4 regions of the Exiguobacterium sp. s168 genome follow, and region 3 is predicted to be linked to each of the others. Evidence: predicted binding sites of a transcription regulator. Region 3 holds the regulator's gene; each other region holds the start of a gene.

Region 1 (4,954 bases), on a different contig from region 3:
TCATCGCTTTATGCGATTCACGTGACAATTCATATGGTTTGACCTGACCAAACCCAAACAATGTATCACCGTCGAACATACCAAGCCAAACCTCATCGGAGTCGGGTTCTCCCTCAAGTCCTTCTTGTACTTCGCGGAGCGGGGTTTGCTGTTCATCATCAAACGAATGACCGAATGCATCTGGATGATTTTTTAATCCCTCAAGGCGTAGATTCCAGTATTGTTCTGCATCCTCTTTAGTTAGTTTTCGAAAAGTATACATGACTGTCGGTTCTCTCCTTTTTGGGTATCATGACGTACAAAAAATGACGTAAAAACCCTTCTATCTCTTACTTAACCCTTTTCTAGTAAAATAAAACCTAGATTTTTCTCTTTTTACTACCGGACGAATAGATGTAATTATTAACGTGTTTGTTCTCCACATCAAAAAAACTCAAGTGTGGACAATATGAAGCAGGTCCGACACTTGAGTTTTTTGCTACTTTATTTCGTAACACCTTCATCATGATTCGTACGATTATCCTTGTAAGACGGGTTCAAGCGTCTGACGCAATACATCAGCAGAATGATGGAATTTCTTCAACTCTTCATCCGTCAATGAGACTTCAATGATTTCACGCACACCTTGACGATTGATGATGGCAGGAACTCCAATATGGATACCGGAAATTCCATACTGACCATCGACATGCGCACCGACCGTCAACAGACAGTTCTCATTTCCGAGGATGGCACGAACGATCCGAACGAGCCCAAGCCCAATCGCATAATAGGTTGCCCCTTTGCGCTCGATAATATGATAAGCAGCATCTCGGACGTTGATGTAGATTTGATCAAGATCTGCTTGAGAATAACGATCGTCTTCAGCAAGTAGTTCATCAATCGTTTTTCCATAAATGCGGCTGTTACTCCAGGCAGCGAATTCCGTATCACCATGTTCGCCAAGAATATAGGCATGGGCATTTCGGGAATCAATGTGAAAGTATTCTCCGAGCATTTGACGCAGGCGCGCTGTATCAAGCACCGTTCCTGATCCAAATACGCGGGATTTCGGAAGACCAGAATATTTCCAGGCAAGATGCGCCATGATATCAACCGGATTAGAAGCCACGACGATGATACCATCAAAACCGGAATCCATGATTTGACGAATCATTTCTTTCATGATCAACGCATTCTTTGCAACGAGATCGAGTCTTGTCTCACCTGGTTTTTGTGGAGCGCCTGCCGTGATGACGACGACTTCCGCTTCGCGGCAGTCCGCGTAGTCTCCAGCCCATATTCGCATCGGTGAAGAGCTAAATGGTGTTCCGTGGTTTAAGTCCATTGCCTCGCCCTCTGCTTTGGCTTTGTTGACATCAATGATGACAAGTTCTTCACAAAGTCCAGCTGTTGACATCTGATAGGCAAAGCTTGAACCGACTGCACCAGCTCCAATGAGGGCTACTCGTGTCACTTTCGCATGTAATTCCATATCGTTATGTCCACCCTTCCATTCGTCCTAAAAGTTTGTTAACTATCTCACAAGTAAATTGTAACATCTTTCACATTATTTGTATCATGTGAAATTAATCACATTTGTCCATTTTGTGTCATTGATATCCTAACATAAGGAATTACATGCTCACATACTTTCCAGTTACCAAAATCGAACGATGATAAACCCGATTCCGCTTGCCAAACCACTCGTTAAGACATTGACAGCATCATTCCCTAAAAATCGAATGCCTGAAACGTAAGCTGTCGGTTGACCATGGTGCTCTCGCTTTTCCGTGTATTCCCCACAAACCGTACATCGGTAAACGCGTTGCCCTACCGCTCCAAATAGTGTATCCAGTAGGCTCCCGAGTACACCGATGCTTGTTACGAGTAAGACGTGTCTTAAAGAAAGAGAAAATATCCAATGCGCTGCTACAGCGATGAACGCAGCTCCTGCGATCGTACCGATCGTTCCAATCAGCGACATCGCTCCACTCGTTCCTGCTGGTACCCGTCGTAACGTTTTGAGAGACCACGGATCACGTCTTGAGAGCGGTCCGATTTCAGATGCCCACGTATCAGCATTCGATGCTGCGATGACGAATAGAAATAACAAGAGATACGCAAAATCCATCGTCATGGCATACGCTAAGGCAGCAACGAACGCTACCCCTCCATTCGCAAGGACTTGCCATCCGTCACGCGCGCCGTCTTTCTCAACGATGGAGTCGACCGATTGTTTTCTAGATCGTCCGACCTTCGATAACAGACTCGAGCTACCAAAGAAGAGTAAGAGTACTACTAATCCTTGCCAACCGAATCCGAATGAGACACCACTACCGACGAGCAGGGTCATGATAGCACCACTTGTCGTCAATAAACGAAAAGATCGTCCGGTCCAAGCAAGCAATAGACAAAACAAAATGGTCGCGCTCAACATCGGATGACCTCTAATTCAGTGACGATCAAGTCAACGGGGATATCAAAGGCTTCCACTTCGAAATCTGGAAGAAGTTGTTCAGAAAAGGCAATCGATACTTTACATCCTGTATATGGCACGAGTGCACGATCGTAATAGCCTCCTCCCCATCCTAAACGATAGCCGTCCCGACGATAGGCGCGACCCGGAACGAGGCAAAGCTCTGCTTGATCAAGTGAGGCGCGACGTGCTGAAGCGATCGGTTCAGCAATCCCCATCTGATTTGCTTGCAGTTGATCTTCTGGTCCATGTTCATAAAAGACCATCTCGTCTCCGACTACTTTTGGTATCAAGACCGTCTTGCCCTCTTGCCACGCTTGTTCAATCAGCATTCTTGTATCACATTCATTTCGAAAAGCTAACGTGATCGCGACACAGGTCGCTTGTTGCCATTCAGGTAGTAACAAGACATGTTCGTGAATCAATCGTTCCTTTTCCGCACGGTTCTCCATCACATCTAGTCGTTCTTTGATCAGACGGCGTACTTCTTGTTTGTTCATAGTTGTCTTCCTTTCTACAAAAAAAGCCATCACACGAAGTGACGGCTTCCATCTCAATTATTTCACTTCACGGTGAAGTGTGTGCTTACGGAGACGTGGGTTGTATTTCTTCAACTCAAGACGCTCTGGGTTGTTACGCTTGTTCTTTTTAGTGATATAAGTACGGTCACCAGTTTCAGTGCAAGCTAATGTGATTTTAACGCGCATGGGATTCCCTCCTATCTAGCTCTCGATGTATCAAGTGATTTTGCTTTACATAAGGTTAAGCATACTCAAGTATCGTACCAAGAAAGGAAAGGAATTGCAACTGTTCATCCGTTCTTTTTCGGATTCGTCACGTGTTGATATGGTTTTTCAAGGTTCTCTTCAAAACGCAACGGCTTCTTTTCGACGTGATACTCTTGTTCCACCCCGTGACGTGACTCTTCTCGTTCTAGATAAACGATCGCTGATTGGCGCAACGCGTCTCCTTCAAGTCGTTTTAAAGCAACGACTAGACCGCCTGAACGATCAGGCGAACGCTCACTTTCGATATCGTAGACGTTACTGACGAGTGGTAACTCTTTGATCTTAGCGATGGCTTGGGCAGCTGATGCGGTCTCCATGTTGAAATTGTGGATGACTGCGAAATCAACGATCTTACTCAAGGCTTGCGCTTGACGTAAGAAGGCTAAGTTTAGAGCCGCCAATTGGTTATAAGTTTGAACGAGCGGTAGACCCGTCACTTGCACTCCGTAAACATGAACGCCTTCTTCAAATCGATACGCCTCCTGATGTTCCGTGACGACATAGACATTCTCACCAGCAGCAGCGAGCCGTCGAGCGAGCTCCGAAGCTGGCCGATCTGACGCATCATATTGTCGGATGAACAATAAGATGGCGTCTGTATTCCAAGATTTCTCACGCTTCACTGCCACGTAGTAATCATGTGCCGTCAAGAAGACATCTGGTTCAATATCTGAATCTTGAAGGAAAGGATATTCGCGATATCGATCATCCAACCATTCCACCGTCAGCTCCTCAGCATCCAGTCGACGCTCGGTTTCTTCAAAACGTAAGATGTGCTCACGGAAACGGTTCGCAGCGTATTGCGCTGTCGTCTGTCCATCGAGGATGAACGGCCAGTCGCTCGAGACAGCGAGGAGGTATTCTCGAATGAGTTGACGCTTCGCTTTGACAGTCAACGCATCTTGATGACGATTTCGGGCTACGACACCTGCTAGTCTCTTTTCAAGCTGATGGAGATGACGAATCATCCAGTCATTCCGTTCATTGATCCAGACTTCCGCGTAGCCTTTTCGTCCCCACGTTCCCATCGCGACATGTGCCGTGTCGATGTCTTGGAAGTGACGTTCGAGGAAGATCGCTGGTGAAATCGACTCAATTCCTTGGTCTTCTAAACGTTCCATCGCTTTACCGAGGAAGTCGGGACCTTCAAACCACCAGTGACCGAACAATTCGGCATCAAATGGTGCTGTGACAAGGAACGGTGGGAAGTCTTGTCCTTGATGCGCATCTAAATGTTCACCGAGTGCTTGTGCGAAGTCTGCTGCGTGCTCACTTGTCCGTTGCCATGCCCAATCACGGACGTAATAGTCTTTTTGATCCGTTTCTCCTGTTACACGATGCAATTTCAACCCTGTATCATAACGTAAGCCTTCCGGGTGCATGAACTCAGCGATTTGATCCCACTCTCGATCGTACGCAAGGTCACGATAAAACTCGCGGTAATCCGGATGACCCGGGTATCCGATGACAGAGCTCCAAATCTTCCCGGAAATGATTTGATCACGCGGGAAGAGTGCCACACCGTGTGGCGAATAAACAGGTGCTCCGATTCCGTGTTTCGGTGACGGATCTGCGTTTAAAATCGAATGTTCGTCGACAAATGTATAACGAATGCCCTCTTCGTACAAAATACGGTCAAGTCCTGGCGTATATGCACATTCTGGCATCCAAAGACCTGACGGACGGAATCCGTAATGACGTTCGAAAC
Region 2 (4,954 bases), on a different contig from region 3:
TACTATAAACGCCCCTGCGATTCGCAGAGGCGTTTATTCATACATTATTTTGAGGATTTCCCACGTACATAATCGTTATCGAACAAGAAGAGTCGTAAAATCAAGTACAACGCCGGAATCAAGAGTAAGAGTCCGAAGATGAAGACAACGACGAGTGCGGAAGCCATTGTTTCGTTAACGACCGCTTTGTTGATATCGATATATGGATACAAGATATATGGTAAGTGCGTATAACCGTAACCAAACCATGCCACTCCATACTGTAACATGACCGCGACGAAGGCAATTCCGTAATTCTTCTTCATGTAGACGAGTGTCACCGCAACGAGGAAGAAGATGAAACTAGCAGCGAACCACCACCAGTTCCCGTTTAAGATGTTCTCATAGTGCCATGCCGCTTGATTTTTCAATCCAAAGAAGACGAGTGCACAGACAAGAATCGTCGGACCACTCCAGAAGAGTGCCCATTTACGAATTAGCGGAGTAGCCCCTTCATCCTTCGCTTTATCTGCATAGAACAAGAGGAACATCGCACTGATATAGAGGACGGATACGATAGCGAGTGCTACGACCGACCAAGAGTAAAAGTTCGTAAATAATTTTGTTCCTAAAAACTCAACCGTTTCATTCGTTTTACGAATGAAACCACCTTGACTGATCGTCAATGTCGTTGACATCGCCGCCGGAATCAATAGACCAGTTGCTCCATATAAGAATGTATAGAATATGCTGTCGTTTGATCCATAATTGGCAAATGCATAGAAGCTACCACGAATCGCAATCAATACGAGAACGATCGAGGCTGGCACGAGTAGTGCCGTACCGAAATAGTAAGCGGTATCCGGGAAGAACCCGACTAGTCCGACGAAGAAGAATACGAAGAAGACATTCGTTACCTCCCACACTGGTGAGAGATAACGAAGAATCAATCGATTCGTTAAATGATCCCGCTTCGTATATTTTGAATAAAAGGCGTAAAATCCAGCACCGAAGTCAATTGAGGCAACGATGAGATATCCGTACAGGAAAGTCCAGAGGACCGTAATTCCTAGTGTTTGAACGTCCAAATCGTTCCCTCCTTACTTGTTATCATCCACGAACATAGCTTCCCCACGTGCGTGGTGGTTTTCAGCAAGTTCTTGAAGTTCTTTTCCAACCGGGTTTTTCTTGAACATTCGTAATAATACGACTGTACAAATCGTACCGAGCATCAAGTACAAGGCACTGAATAGAATCAACATCGGACCGACGGCAGTTGATGTCGTCGCCGCATCTGCTGTCCGCATGATGCCGTAAAGTGTCCAAGGTTGGCGACCAATTTCAGCATACATCCAACCTGCTTCAATGGAAATCATCGCCAGAGGTCCACCGATGAAGACACCTCTTAAAATCCATTTGTTATAAGGATTTAATTTTTTCAAACGGAATGCCAAGATGAACAAGGCAGAGATGGCAGCCAAATACATACCAATCGAAACCATGATATCGAAGAAATAGTGAACGATCAGCGGTGCTTGATCTTCTTTTGCGAACTCATTTAGACCAATGACTTCTGTATCTGGAGCTCCACCCGCAAGGATCGAGAGTGCATATGGGATTTTGACGGCTCCCTTGATTTCATAACTGCCGTCTTCTTGCTGATCAAGTATCCCACCAAAGATCAATTCTGCTTCACTTGTCGTTTCAAAATGCCATTCAGCAGCTGCAAGTTTTTCTGGCTGATATTTCGCCAAGTATTTCCCTGAGAAGTCCCCGACAAGTGCCGTCGAGAAGGCAAAAATCAATCCAGCCATAACCGTTAAGCGAAGTGCTTTTTTGTGATACGCTGTTTCCGCTGCTGAGAGTGTTTTTTTGCGGAGTAAGTGGAACGCCGCGATTGCCGCCAAGATGAAGGCGACTGTCAAATAAGCCGATACGATGACGTGTGTTGCTTTTGTAGGTGTTGCTGTATTGAACATTGCTTTTAATGGTTCAATTTGCGTTAGCGTTCCGTTGACGATCTTAAATCCTTCTGGTGAGTTCATGAAGGAGTTGACCGTCGTAATGAAGAATGCTGATGCTGTCGCACCGATGACGACTGGAATCCCGATCAACCAGTGTAACCATGGGTTTTTGAATCTATCCCATGTATACAGGTAAATACCGAGGAAAATCGCTTCAAAGAAGAATGCGAATGTTTCCATGAACAGTGGTAATGCGATCGTTTGACCAGCCACTTGCATGAGTGACGGCCAAAGTAGTGATAATTGCAATCCGATGGCCGTCCCTGTCACGACACCGACTGCGACGGTAACGACGTATCCACGCGTCCACCGTCTTGCTAATAAAATATAATCCGGATCTTTGCGTTTCAGACCGATGAATTCAGCTGCGAGTACCATGAGCGGTACCCCGACACCAATCGTCGCGAATATAATGTGAAACGCTAATGTGAGCCCTGTCAACAATCGACTGAGCAATACGGGATCATTGAACATGTATATAGCCCCCTCTTCCTAAAACATACTTCTCTATATGGTCTATAACCGTATCATAGAGAACATAACCCTTTATGTCTGTTTATAATGTTTGATGTAACAAATTGTTCACATGTGCACGTGATTTTTTTCACAAAATGTTCGAAAACTCCTATTCTTACATATATAAAAAGCTTTCCCATTCTTGATTTCGAAAGGGAAAGCTTAATGTCCTTCATTATTTCATAAAACTTTTTAAACATATTCTCGGAAATAATGATCGAGTAAATCAATCACAAATGGAATCGCGGATTCATCCGGATTCAAGGTTGGTTGATGAAGTCCAGATGTCGGATTGTCGACTCCAAGCCAAAACATCATCCCTGGAATTTCCTTCAACATGAATCCGAAGTCTTCTCCTGTCATTGCTGCATCACATTCAATGTAGTTCGCATTCATCTTGACGAATGATGAAAATTTATCAACGATGTGTCGGTCATTGACGACCTCGTAATAACGATTTCCGAATTGCAGATCAATCTTGACGCCAAAGGAAGCTTCGATTCCTCGAATGATGTCACGAACGCGTCGTTCCAGTTTTTCCATGTCTTCCCCATTGAGCGCGCGCATCGTACCGTCAAGAACTGCTCTACCGGCGATGACGTTTTCTCGAATCCCGGCATCGACCTTTCCGATCGTGATGACGCTACAGTTCATCGGATTGATGGATCGGCTGACGATTGTTTGCAATTGCATGATCAAGGCTGCTTGCGCGACGACCGTATCAATCGTCAAATGAGGAAAGGCCGCGTGACCACTTTGACCATAGATCGTGATATGGACTTCTCGAGCACTCGCGAACAAGACGCCGGGACGGCTTGCAATCGTACCGACTGGATACTCCGGTGCGACGTGAAGACCATACATCTCACTTGGACGATATTTTTCAAACAACGGACTTTTAATCATCGGTTCTGCCCCGCCCGGACCTTCTTCCGCTGGTTGGAACAAAAAGACGACATCATCCATGACCGGCAATTCAATGATTCGTTTCATTAATCCTAACGCAATCGACGTGTGCATATCGTGACCACAGGCATGCATGAAGCCTGGATGTTCCGAGCAAAACGGAAGACCTGTCGCTTCTTCAATCGGTAACCCATCAATGTCTGCACGGTACCCAATCGTCCGATTTCCAGTCAATCCTTTCACTCGAACGAAAACTCCCGTTTCAAACGTGTCATACGTGACACGATCTGGTGGATAGGCACGAATTTGTTCCAATATAAAAGCTTGCGTCTTAAATTCCTTGAACCCTGGTTCTGGTATTTTATGAAGCGCGCGCCGCATCTCAATGGCGTATTCCATCTGACTGACTTCCTCCTTCTTCTTTTACGATATCCCAAAATGCTTGAACTTGTTTTAGTTCAAGCATCGATTCCGTAGACAAAATCCATGTATCTCGCTTTAATATTTTTCCAGACGATGTTTTTAACGGAAGCTGCATGACTTCATTTGATTGCTGAATCGTCGACTCGGGTAAAATCGCAAATCCAATTCCATGTAGAGCCATCTGCTTGCATGTCTCGATTTGATCGACGACCAGCGTCCGGGATGGCGGACTTGCAAACCGATCTTGCCACCATTCTAAAATTTCTTGATAATACGTTGAATCACTCTTGAACTGGATGAATGGTCGATCCGTCACGCGTAACTGTTCGATGGACGTCAACTCACTATCGACTAAATAGAGTGGATCCGAGAAAAGACGTTCTTTGACACCTTTCCAGTCCGGGTTTCCACGAATGATCCCGATATGAAAATGTTCCTCTAACATATGACGCATCATCTCACTCGACCAACCCGTAACAAGTTGGACACGGACATGCGGATAACGCTCAACGAATCGTTTTAAGACACGCGGGAGCCAGTATTGCCCCATGATGGAAGCGACAGCAATCCGAAGCGTCCCATAAACGGCACCTTCTTCTGCTGTCAATTCACTTTTTAACTCGAGTTCCTTCCGATTCATCTCTTTTGCGAGACCGATTACTTTTTCTCCTTGTGGTGTGATGCTTAATCCACGCGATGAACGAATGAATAATTTTGTTCCCCAGCGTCTTTCAATCGCAACGAGACGTTGACTAAGTGCAGGTTGCGAGACGAATAATCGTTCAGCAGCGCGCCTCATATTCAATTCTTCCGATAAGGTGATCAACATTTCCATTTCCGACACTTGCAATGTGAGATTCGACTCCTCATGATATAAGATGGCATTAGTTTAACACGTTAGAAAGGACGATACATATGACACGCTATCATTTTATGTTCATCATCTCAACGATTGCAACGCTTGGCAGTCTCTATTTCAGTGAAATTCGCGGATTCATTCCCTGCCCGCTCTGTTGGTGGCAACGACTATTCATGTATACGACAGCCTTTTATTTGCTCATCTCGCTATTCCAGTCGAAAACGATTGATCCGCTCTTCGTCCGCCT
Region 3 (4,954 bases):
GTATTCCGTCACACCCGCTTCACTCATCTCAATGACGCGTGTCGCGATCCGGTCGATGAAGTAACGGTCGTGAGAGACGAATAACAGCGTTCCTTCGTAGTCGACGAGGGCATTTTCAAGGACCATCTTCGAATCCAAATCCAAGTGGTTCGTCGGCTCATCGAGGACGAGGACGTTCGTCTTCCGTAGTTTCAGTTTTGCGAGTGCGAGACGTCCGCGTTCGCCACCGGATAATTCATGGACAATTTTGAAGACGTCGTCGCCGCTAAACAAGAATTGTCCGAGGACAGAACGGACTTCTTGTTCACGCATCAATGGCCATTCGTTCCAAATCTCATCGATGACACGGTTCCGGTCATTGAGTTCCGCCTGCTCTTGATCGTAATATCCGATCGAGACGCCGGTTCCGAATCGGAAATCACCGAATAGGGGGCGTAAGCGACCGACGAGAACTTTCAAGAGCGTCGACTTTCCGATTCCGTTTGGTCCGACGAGTGCCAGTGATTCGCCGCGTTGCAAGCGGAACGTGATGTCTTTTGAGACAGCTTCTTCGTAACCAATCGCCAGTTGATTGACTTGAAGAACATCGTTCCCGCTCTGTTTTTCAATTGGGAAGGACAGGACCGTGCTACGTTCATCCCCATCTGGTCGGTCGAGTCGGTCGACCTTCTCGAGCCGTTTCCGGACACTTTGGGCACGTTTTGTCGTCGTCGCCCGGGCGATGTTGCGTTGAATGAAGTCCTGCATCTTCGCGATTTCTTCTTGTTGCTGTTCGAACTGTTTCATTTCTTGATCGTACAAGGCCGCTTTTTGTTCCAAGTACTTCGTGTAGTTCCCGGTGAACTTACGACAGACATTGCGCGACAGCTCATAGACGACATTGACGACTTGGTCGAGGAAGTACCGGTCGTGTGAGACGATCAGGACGGCGCCACGATAACCGCCGAGGTAACTTTCGAGCCAAGCGAGTGTATCGATATCAAGGTGGTTGGTCGGCTCATCAAGAATGAGGAGCTCTGGTGCTTGCAGAAGCATCTTCGCTAAGGCGAGTCGTGTCCGTTGACCACCGGATAATGTCTGAATCCGGCGCGAGTAATCATCCGGATAAAAGCGCATGCCGTGCAAAACGGAGCGGATATTCGCTTCGAACTGATAACCACCGGCTTCTGAGAAGTCGTGTTGTGCTTGGTCGTACGTCTTCAAGAGACGATCGTAAGCGACCGGGTCGTTCAAGATATGCTCCATGCCCATTTCGATTTCCATCCGGCGCAGTGTTCGTTCTTGTTCCTGGAGATGTTCGAAGACGGTCAGCATCTCGTTCCAGATCGTCTCATTCGATTCGAGACCACTGTCTTGTGCAAGATAACCGATTTTGACATCCTTGCCTTTCATGATGTCGCCCGAGTCATGACTGAGTTCACCAGCGATGATTTTGAGCAAGGTCGATTTACCGGCACCGTTTCGTCCGACGAGCGCAATCCGATCCCGCTCTTGTACTTCCAGTTTGATATTTTCTAAAATCGGCTCGACGCCGAATGATTTCGAGAGTTGATTGACTTGTAAGAGTATCATTTCCATCCATCCTTCCACCCTTTAGTTTATCACGAACAAAAGCGCGAGGTCCTGCGGAATATATTATTTGTGACTCTATGTGAAGTGGTTTACAATCAAGGAGAGTAGAAAGCTTTTTGCAAAGATTTGGGTGCCACGATGGATGTGGCCGAAGGGGGAACTGCAGGATGAATGGACCAGACACAAAAATTCCACAAGCGACAGCAAAACGGTTGCCGCTATATTATCGCTTCATCCAAAGTTTATACAATTCAGGCAAGCTCCGCGTCTCTTCTGCTGAGTTAAGCGAGGCGGTGAAGGTTGATTCAGCAACGATTCGTCGCGATTTTTCCTACTTTGGGGCATTAGGGAAGAAGGGGTATGGATATAACGTTCAACATCTCTTAACGTTTTTCCGCAAAACATTGAATCAAGATGAGGTGACGAATGTTGCCTTAATCGGGGTCGGTCATCTCGGAACAGCGTTTGCAAATTATAACTTTTTAAAGAATAATAGTACTCGGATAGTCGTTGCGTTTGATGCGGACGAAGAGAAGGTCGGAACAACGACGCATGACGTTCCAATCTATCATGTTTCGGACATGAAAGAACAAATCGAAGCGAATCAGGTCGATGTTGCCATCTTGACGGTTCCATCGCAGTTCGCACAGTCAGTAGCGGATGAGTTAGTCGAGTATGGTGTGACAGGCATCCTGAACTTTACGCCAGCACGGTTGAACGTGCCAGCGAGCGTCCGGGTCCATCACATCGATTTATCGATCGAGTTGCAGTCGTTAGTTTATTTCATGAAGCATTATTCGCAATCAGCTGAAGGAGTGAAATCATAATGGAAAACCTTATCCCGCTCACACTAGGTATCGGACCAGCGAGCATCGGATTAATCGCGGTCGTCGCATTGATCATCTTCGGACCGAAGAAGTTACCAGAATTCGGACGCGCTGCGGGTCAGACATTGAAAGAGTTCAAGAATGCCACGAACGGCATCATGGACGACGATAAAAAGGACGAACCGAAAGAGAAGTGATTGAATCATGACGGTTGATCAAGAGCAAAGCATGACGTCGCACCTTGACGAACTGCGTAAGCGGATCGTCTGGTCGCTTATCATCGTCGTCGTCCTGTTCGCTGTCGCATTTCCGCTCGTCCGACCGCTCGTTCGCTTCTTGCAAGCGGACTTAAAAGAGCTCGGTATCGGTTTGAATGCCTTCAACGTCGCCGATCCTTTAATGTTGTATTTGAATCTTGCGTTCATCATTGCGCTGATTTTAGCGTCACCGTTCTGGATGTATCAACTCTGGGCATTTGTCCGACCAGGACTTTATGACAAGGAGCAAAAAGCGACATTGACGTATATTCCGGTCATCTTCTTTCTGTTTTTGGCTGGCGTAGCCTTCTCGTATTTCTGGTTGCTTCCCTTCTTGCTTGAAGTCTCAACGGATCTCGGGAAAGAGCTCGGAATCGAACAAGTCATCGGAGTCGAGAACTACTTCAGTTTCTTAATCCGGTTGACGATGCCGTTCGGTCTTCTGTTCCAATTGCCGGTCGTGACGATGTTCCTGACACGTCTTGGTCTCGTGACGCCATATTTCATGCGAAAGAATCGGAAATATGCGTACTTTGCGCTGTTCGTCGTTGCGGCATTGATCGCACCGCCGGACGTGACGTCACACTTGATGATCTCGGTACCATTGTTCGTTCTCTATGAGATCAGTATCTTGATTTCTGCGCGGACGTACAAAAAGGTCTTGATCCTCGAGCAACAGGCAGAGCTTGAACGACAGGCGGATTTGATGCGTGAATTGAATAAATGAATCGTGAATTCCTTCCGACGATTTTGGAAGGAATTCTTTTTTGTGAAAGCGTTCTTTTTATATTGATAAAGCAGTTAGTGATGCGTATACTAAAGATAATTCATGGGGGCTTAGCTCAGCTGGGAGAGCGTTTGGCTGGCAGCCAAAAGGTCGTCGGTTCGATCCCGATAGTCTCCACCAATACCAAATATCTAACTCCTCGAGGCGTCGAGGAGTTTTTATTTTACTCCCAGTTAAATTCCTTAAAAATATAAAATGTCATGAAAAACAAATAAATTAAAAAAATAGACAGATATAAATTGTTTATTTCCATTAAATTCATTAAACTAAATATACAGAATTTTCGTTTAACTGTTTTATCAGTAGTACTACTATGGTTTTACAGAAAAGGGGAAAACGAACGCATGAAGAAGAAGATTGCACTTATGGCAGCCGTCTTAATGACGTCTTCCAATCTAGTCAGTGCGCAAGGTGCACTGTCGTCGCAAGACAAAGCAACGGGTCAAAAACCGCAAGCGCTCTCGCTGAAGAAATCGGGGCAAGAGAAGAACTACAAACAATCGGATAAAGTCCGTGTCGTCATCGAGATGGAAGAGAAACCGGCGATTCAAATCGCCCAGGCTCAAAACAAGCGGTATAGCACATTGAGCAATGCCGAAAAAGAGTCGATCAAAGATCGCCTCGTCAGCGTCCAAAAATCAGTCAAGTCAGCCATCGCTAAAAAATCGATTCCCGTTACATATAAGGAGAGCTTCACGACCGTCATCAACGGATTCAGTGGTGAAGTCAAGTTCGGCGATATCGAAGACATAAAACAACTTAACGGCGTCAAGAGCGTACATATCGCCCATGAATACGCGCGTCCGGAAGTTGCTAAAGGTGCAAAGCCAGACATGCTGTACAGCAAGGACATGGTCAATGCAAAAGAAACATGGCAGGACTATGGTTTTAAAGGGGAAGGAACGATCGTTGCCGTCATCGATACGGGAATCGATCCATCGCATAAGGACATGGTCCTGAGCCCAGAAACGAAGATCGATTTGACTTCTTCAAAAGTCGATAGTGCGAAAGAAACAAAAGGATTAAAAGGAAAGTATTTCACGGAAAAAGTACCGTACGGCTATAACTATGCCGATCATGATAGCGAAATCCGTGATTTAGGTGCGGGCGCATCGATGCACGGGATGCACGTCGCGGGTACGGTCGGAGCAAACGGCGATGAAGCAAACGGTGGCATCAAAGGGGTCGCGCCGGAAACACAGCTCCTCGCGATGAAAGTCTTCGGAAACGATCCAGGAATGCCATCGACATTCAGCGATATCTACATTAAAGCGATCGATGATGCGATTGCACTCGGAGCCGATGTCATCAACATGAGTCTCGGTTCGACGGCATCGTTCGTCAATGCAGATGATCCAGAACAACGCGCAATCGTCAACGCGATGAACAACGGCATCTTGTGTGCGATTTCTGCTGGTAACTCGGCATTCGCAGGTCATGGTGCAGGTAACCCGTACACAGCGAACCCGGATATCGGTGTCGTCGGTGCCCCAGGTTTAACAAGCCAAGCA
Region 4 (4,954 bases), on a different contig from region 3:
TCCTTCAATCGATAGATCCGCGGATCCAATCATGAAGTCGACATGCGTCATCGAGTCGTTTGCACCCTGTGCTTCTAGTTCTTCTGCTGAAAGGCTTGGACCATTTTCGAGACATGTCGAGTACGCACGACCAATCGCTAAGTGGCATGAAGCATTTTCATCGAACAATGTATTATAGAATAGGATACCCGAGTCAGAAATCGGCGAACGGTGTGGTACGAGCGCAACTTCTCCGAGATAACGTGCACCTTCATCAAGTGAAATCAAGTCATCTAATGCTTCTTGACCCTGTTTTGCTTCCGCTTTAACGATTTTTCCGTTCTCGAACCAGAGTGTGAACTCATCAATCAAGTTCCCACTATAGCTAAGTGGTTTTGTGCTCGAGACATGCCCGTTGACGCCTGTCTTTTTCGGTAACGTGAACACTTCTTCTGTCGGCAGATTCGCGATGAAATCAACACCATCTGCATTCGGACCACCGCCACCTAACCAAACGTGACGTTCTGGTAATTCGATTGATAATTCTGTTCCTGGGGCTGTGTAGTGCAATGTTTTGTATTTCTTCTCTGTCAGGAATTTTGCTTTTGAACGCAGATTTTGATCGTGATCCGCCCATGCAGCGACCGGATCCGCTTGATCGGCACGTGTTGCTTTTAAAATAGCTGACCAGAGCTCTTCAACTGGCTCACTTGAATCAGGGAATACTTTCTTCGCCCAGCTTTCAGAAGGTGCTGCTACGACACACCAGCTGACATTGTCACTCATGACGAACTTCCGCCAATTAGCGAGAGCGACACCGGCTGCTTTATTCGCACGTGCGATTCGACTTGAATCAACGCCATTCAATAAATCTGGATCTTCACTGACGACCGATAAGAACGCTGTCTTTTCCTCTGCCAGTTGGTCGTAACGTGCTTTTAACCAATCCGGGAACGTATCAAACGACTCTTCCGGTGCATCGAAATAACGGATTTTCGTCATCTCATCATCTGACCATTGTACGTATACTTGCGTAGCTCCTACTTCGTAGGCAACACGCGTGATTTCACGAACGAGCGGCAAATTTTCGATTCCTGCACGCACCTCGAGTTGTTGTCCTGGTTGTAGATTAATTCCAGTACGCACGGCTAAAGACGCGTATTGTTGTAATTCTGCTTGTGTCGGCATTATGTAATCCCCTTTCTTGTATCTTTATTTTCACGAAATAGTTGCAATTTTGCAAGAAATAAGGCGAAACTAGAAGGAGAATAGAAGGAGGCATCACCATGGAATTTACACCCGGAGATTTTAAATCGGCTTATACGTATTTTCACCGACAGGCACTCGACCTCGTTGGGGATGAAAAAGCACAACAAGAATTGTTAGTTCGAGCAGAAGTCGGACTTGCGCACTTGACGCAAGATATCGCGTCTACAGAAAGCTCGGACATCGAACGCGAGGCAGAACTCGTCCTTTATTTTCAATTAAAACAACTGCTTGAAATGCTTCGTGCTCTCTATCAGAAAAAATTTGAAATGCATGCGGAACAGGAACAATTGTTGTTGACGGCCGTTCTGTACTTCACGTATCCTGTTGACGCCTTACCGGACGATAACGTCCTCGGGCTCTTCGATGATGCACAAATCGTCGAGACGATTTACGAAGAACTGGCTGCAGACGTCGATCGCTTTCAACATATGGAATGAATGAAAAAAGCAGCTGTCGCGACAGCTGCTTTTTGATTATGCATTTTGTTTCGAAGCAATATGAACAGGTGTCGTGGATTGACGTGATTCATCTACTTCTAATTTTTCTTTATTCAGCCACGTATAAATCATTCCCATGAAGACTGCTCCACCAATGATGTTACCGGCTAAAGCTGGCAACAGGTTATGCATCGCTCCGGCAAATGTGATCGTATCCGGATGTGGTACGACTAACGCAATGGAGAACAATGCCATATTGGCGATGACGTGATCAAATCCAGAAGCAAAGAATACTGCAACAAGTACCATCATCATCATGATTTGTGCCAACTCATTCTTCATATTCTTTGGAATGAAAATCGCTAAACAGACCATCCAGTTACAGAAGATTGCCCGCGTGAAGATTTCCCACGTCGTATGATGAATTTTCGTTTCCGATACCGCAAACAACCAATTGTTCATACCAAGCTCTTGTATGATTCCTGTTTGGGAAAAGAGTAGCGCAAACGCTAATCCTCCAAGTCCATTTCCGATTAGACAGATTAACCAGACCTTCATCGTATCCATCTTCGTCGTATAGCCGCGCATCGTCGCCGTCGTGAAATACATCGTATTTCCTGTAAACAGCTCTGCCCCACCGTAAACGATCAAGACAAGTGCCACTCCGAAGGTCAGTCCACCGACAAGTGTCGCAACAGGTGACTCCGCCATATATAGACCGTTAATTGCTTTTAAGGTAAAAATAATTGCAAATCCAATGAAAATCCCCGCTAGCATGGCACGAACTAAGTACTCGAGAGGACGCATTTGTAGCATGCGCGTCGACTTGATTGCTTTATTCCGTAATCCTTCTAATGCTTCTACCTCGTTCATCGTAGAAACCTCTCTTTCTTTTGTTCAACACTTCACAATGTTTGTTCATTTATTATCATACTTCCATCTTAAAAGATGTTCAAGTATTGAATAGACCTGTTTTATCGTTTTTATAAAAGAACGAGATGTAAACGATATCATTGTGTCGAGATTGTGAAAAATGCCTTTTCTTGCTTTATACAACTAATTAGTTTGAATTCGTAGTCGTGATGCGAAGCGTTCAAAGAAAGTATTTCGTCTTGATTCATCAAGCACATAGCCATCAATGACGACACGATTAAAGCGTCTAGAAGACGAAGTAGCTCGTTCGATATCGGTCGGAGTATAGGCGTCGAATGTTTTCCGGTCCATCGTAAAATCTGCACCTGAATACGGATCCGTGTAGTGAATTTCTAGGTCAGTTAAATCAGGAATCGTTGAAAATAAAACAAGCGTATGATGCATCAGAACTTTAGATAATCGAGCCTTTAAAAAATCCTGATTCACTTGTAGTGTCCCGGTATCGGTACCGATCCAAGCTTGTCGCTCTTTTCCTGTCACTTCATAGGCAAGACGTAACGATTCTCCTTCAACATCTACCTGTTTTAATTCTGATGAGAACGGAAGTTGTTCGGCTAGTTGACGAACCGCTACCGTATTCGTCATCGAGGCCCCCACTTGTCTCGCTACAAGATCACCATCATGCCAAATGGATGATTGATTTTTTTCATTGGGTTGTTCAAAAAGACGAATTCCAACTAGTATTCCTAAGCAGATACAACCAAGAATCCATAACATTTTCTTCATTTTCATCACCTTCCTAAAAAAACGTACCCTTTTTCATCTTTTTTTCATAAGAAGGGTTGAAATTTTATGCATATGAGCGTACTCTTGCAGGCAGATACTCACAGAAGGAGGAGCATGAGGTCACTCATCATATTGCCATGACTACAACACACCCACAGAAAAAGAGAGTTGAAAAAATCAGTTTCTTAATCATTGGTACGTTGCTGTATTCCCTTTACATCAGCCTACTACTATCTCCAAATGATATCGGATCAGGTGGTATCATGGGGATCACGCTCATTATTCAAGAGCTCTTCCACACGCCAATCGGATTAACGCAATTGCTCTTAAACATTCCCCTCTTCCTTTTAGGTTTCCGTTTCCTGCGCAAACGATTCATGTTCTTATCTGGAATTATCGTCATTGCTTCTTCCTTTTTAATTGACTGGATTCCGACTCAAATCGTTCCGGAATCTCTAAATGATCCGCTCGTCGCTTCTATCTTTGCTGGTCTAGTTTCTGGTCTCGCAATGGCATTGATCTTCTTCGGTGGTGCTTCAACTGGAGGGCTTGATATTCTTGGAAAATTTTTCTTTGCTCGTTTTCATAACTGGCCACTTCCTCGTATATTTCTGATGCAAGATCTTGTCATCTACATCCTAGTATGGTGGGTCTTTGATCTTAAACATGTTATGTACGCTCTCATCATGAGCTTTGTTCGCGCCAAAGCCCTTCAGACGGTTTACAGTTTCTATTCTGCTTCTAAGCAATGTATTATCATTTGTGAGAAAGCAGATGAAATCAATGAAGTCATCACAAAAGAACTCGGACGTGGCGTCACGATTCTTGATGCACGTGGGGGATACTCCAACCGAACGAAAAAAATGGTCTATGTCGTCGTTCAAAATAACGAAATCGTCCGTTTGCAAGAAATCGTCTCTTCTGTCGAACCGAATGCATTCGTTACATTCTCGGAAATCCACACTGTCTTCGGCAATTACAAGGAACATTCGTATTCGTTTTAACACCAAGCGCAGCTTAGCTGTGCTTTTTTTATCTTCTTAAAACAGCTTCTCGTATTGCATCATCTTTCCTGCTTTTTTATTAGTATTATTCACTTTTTCAGTCATTATCCCTATTCAAAAAATAGACAGGCTTCACTTTTTTTACGATAGTAGTTAAGCTTATGACAAGTCTTTTATTTAAAGGAATGATTGCATGCACTCTCTTTGGCGTCAGCGTATTCTGCTGATTTTCTTGGTCAGCTTATTCGCCTCTATCCCGATCATCTATGCGTTATCCGGTTATCGGACGATTGCAACGATGACCGAGCAAATGAAGGATCATAATATACCTTTAATCAATCAGGTAGATCAGTTGGTCGAACACAATCGAGATCGTGCCAATGCGGTTCGTGGTCTCTTATTGTATGAAGATAATCGTTATATCGAACAATATTACTTTTCAACGTCTAAAATTCATGATTTGCGCAATAGTCTGAACCAATCGTCGACTACCCCAGGGACGATTAAAGATCTCCTTCGCCGCAACAATGTCTGGGAGTCCGAGATTGAACGCGTGTTTGTTGTCTATGAACGTCAAAGTCCAACAGCCGCAAAACGTCTTGCTAG

What was found. The regulator Rex, encoded in region 3, represses fermentation and respiration genes when NADH is low (regulators of the CRP and FNR family bind a similar motif). The targets are predictions, from matches to a motif close to TTGTGAAATATTTCACAA.
Region 1: the regulator Rex is predicted to act here: its motif matches at 1,561-1,578, upstream of KNQ15_RS04955 (L-lactate dehydrogenase).
Region 2: the regulator Rex is predicted to act here: its motif matches at 2,596-2,613, upstream of KNQ15_RS00080 (cytochrome ubiquinol oxidase subunit I).
Region 4: the regulator Rex is predicted to act here: its motif matches at 2,579-2,596, upstream of KNQ15_RS10195 (formate/nitrite transporter family protein).

Annotation. Positions count from the first base shown of each region.
Region 1 is NZ_JACSNE010000005.1:56,507-61,460, forward strand. It holds gene KNQ15_RS04950 (GNAT family N-acetyltransferase) at 1-262, opposite strand, end outside; gene KNQ15_RS04955 (L-lactate dehydrogenase) at 518-1,474, opposite strand; gene KNQ15_RS04960 (DUF92 domain-containing protein) at 1,640-2,419, opposite strand; gene KNQ15_RS04965 (5-formyltetrahydrofolate cyclo-ligase) at 2,413-2,958, opposite strand; gene rpmG (50S ribosomal protein L33) at 3,016-3,165, opposite strand; gene KNQ15_RS04975 (1,4-alpha-glucan branching protein domain-containing protein) at 3,270-4,954, opposite strand, start outside.
Region 2 is NZ_JACSNE010000001.1:10,283-15,236, reverse strand. It holds gene KNQ15_RS00085 (cytochrome d ubiquinol oxidase subunit II) at 45-1,067, opposite strand; gene KNQ15_RS00080 (cytochrome ubiquinol oxidase subunit I) at 1,080-2,477, opposite strand; gene KNQ15_RS00075 (N-acetyldiaminopimelate deacetylase) at 2,712-3,824, opposite strand; gene KNQ15_RS00070 (transcriptional regulator CcpC) at 3,808-4,698, opposite strand; gene KNQ15_RS00065 (disulfide bond formation protein B) at 4,764-4,954, shown strand, end outside.
Region 3 is NZ_JACSNE010000007.1:116,946-121,899, reverse strand. It holds gene KNQ15_RS06705 (ATP-binding cassette domain-containing protein) at 1-1,572, opposite strand, end outside; gene KNQ15_RS06700 (redox-sensing transcriptional repressor Rex) at 1,740-2,399, shown strand; gene KNQ15_RS06695 (twin-arginine translocase TatA/TatE family subunit) at 2,399-2,596, shown strand; gene tatC (twin-arginine translocase subunit TatC) at 2,604-3,383, shown strand; tRNA gene KNQ15_RS06685 (tRNA-Ala) at 3,488-3,563, shown strand; gene KNQ15_RS06680 (S8 family serine peptidase) at 3,788-4,954, shown strand, end outside.
Region 4 is NZ_JACSNE010000015.1:66,652-71,605, reverse strand. It holds gene KNQ15_RS10205 (aminopeptidase) at 1-1,167, opposite strand, end outside; gene KNQ15_RS10200 (hypothetical protein) at 1,266-1,685, shown strand; gene KNQ15_RS10195 (formate/nitrite transporter family protein) at 1,722-2,558, opposite strand; gene KNQ15_RS10190 (hypothetical protein) at 2,742-3,203, opposite strand; gene KNQ15_RS10185 (YitT family protein) at 3,482-4,348, shown strand; gene KNQ15_RS10180 (CHASE3 domain-containing protein) at 4,542-4,954, shown strand, end outside.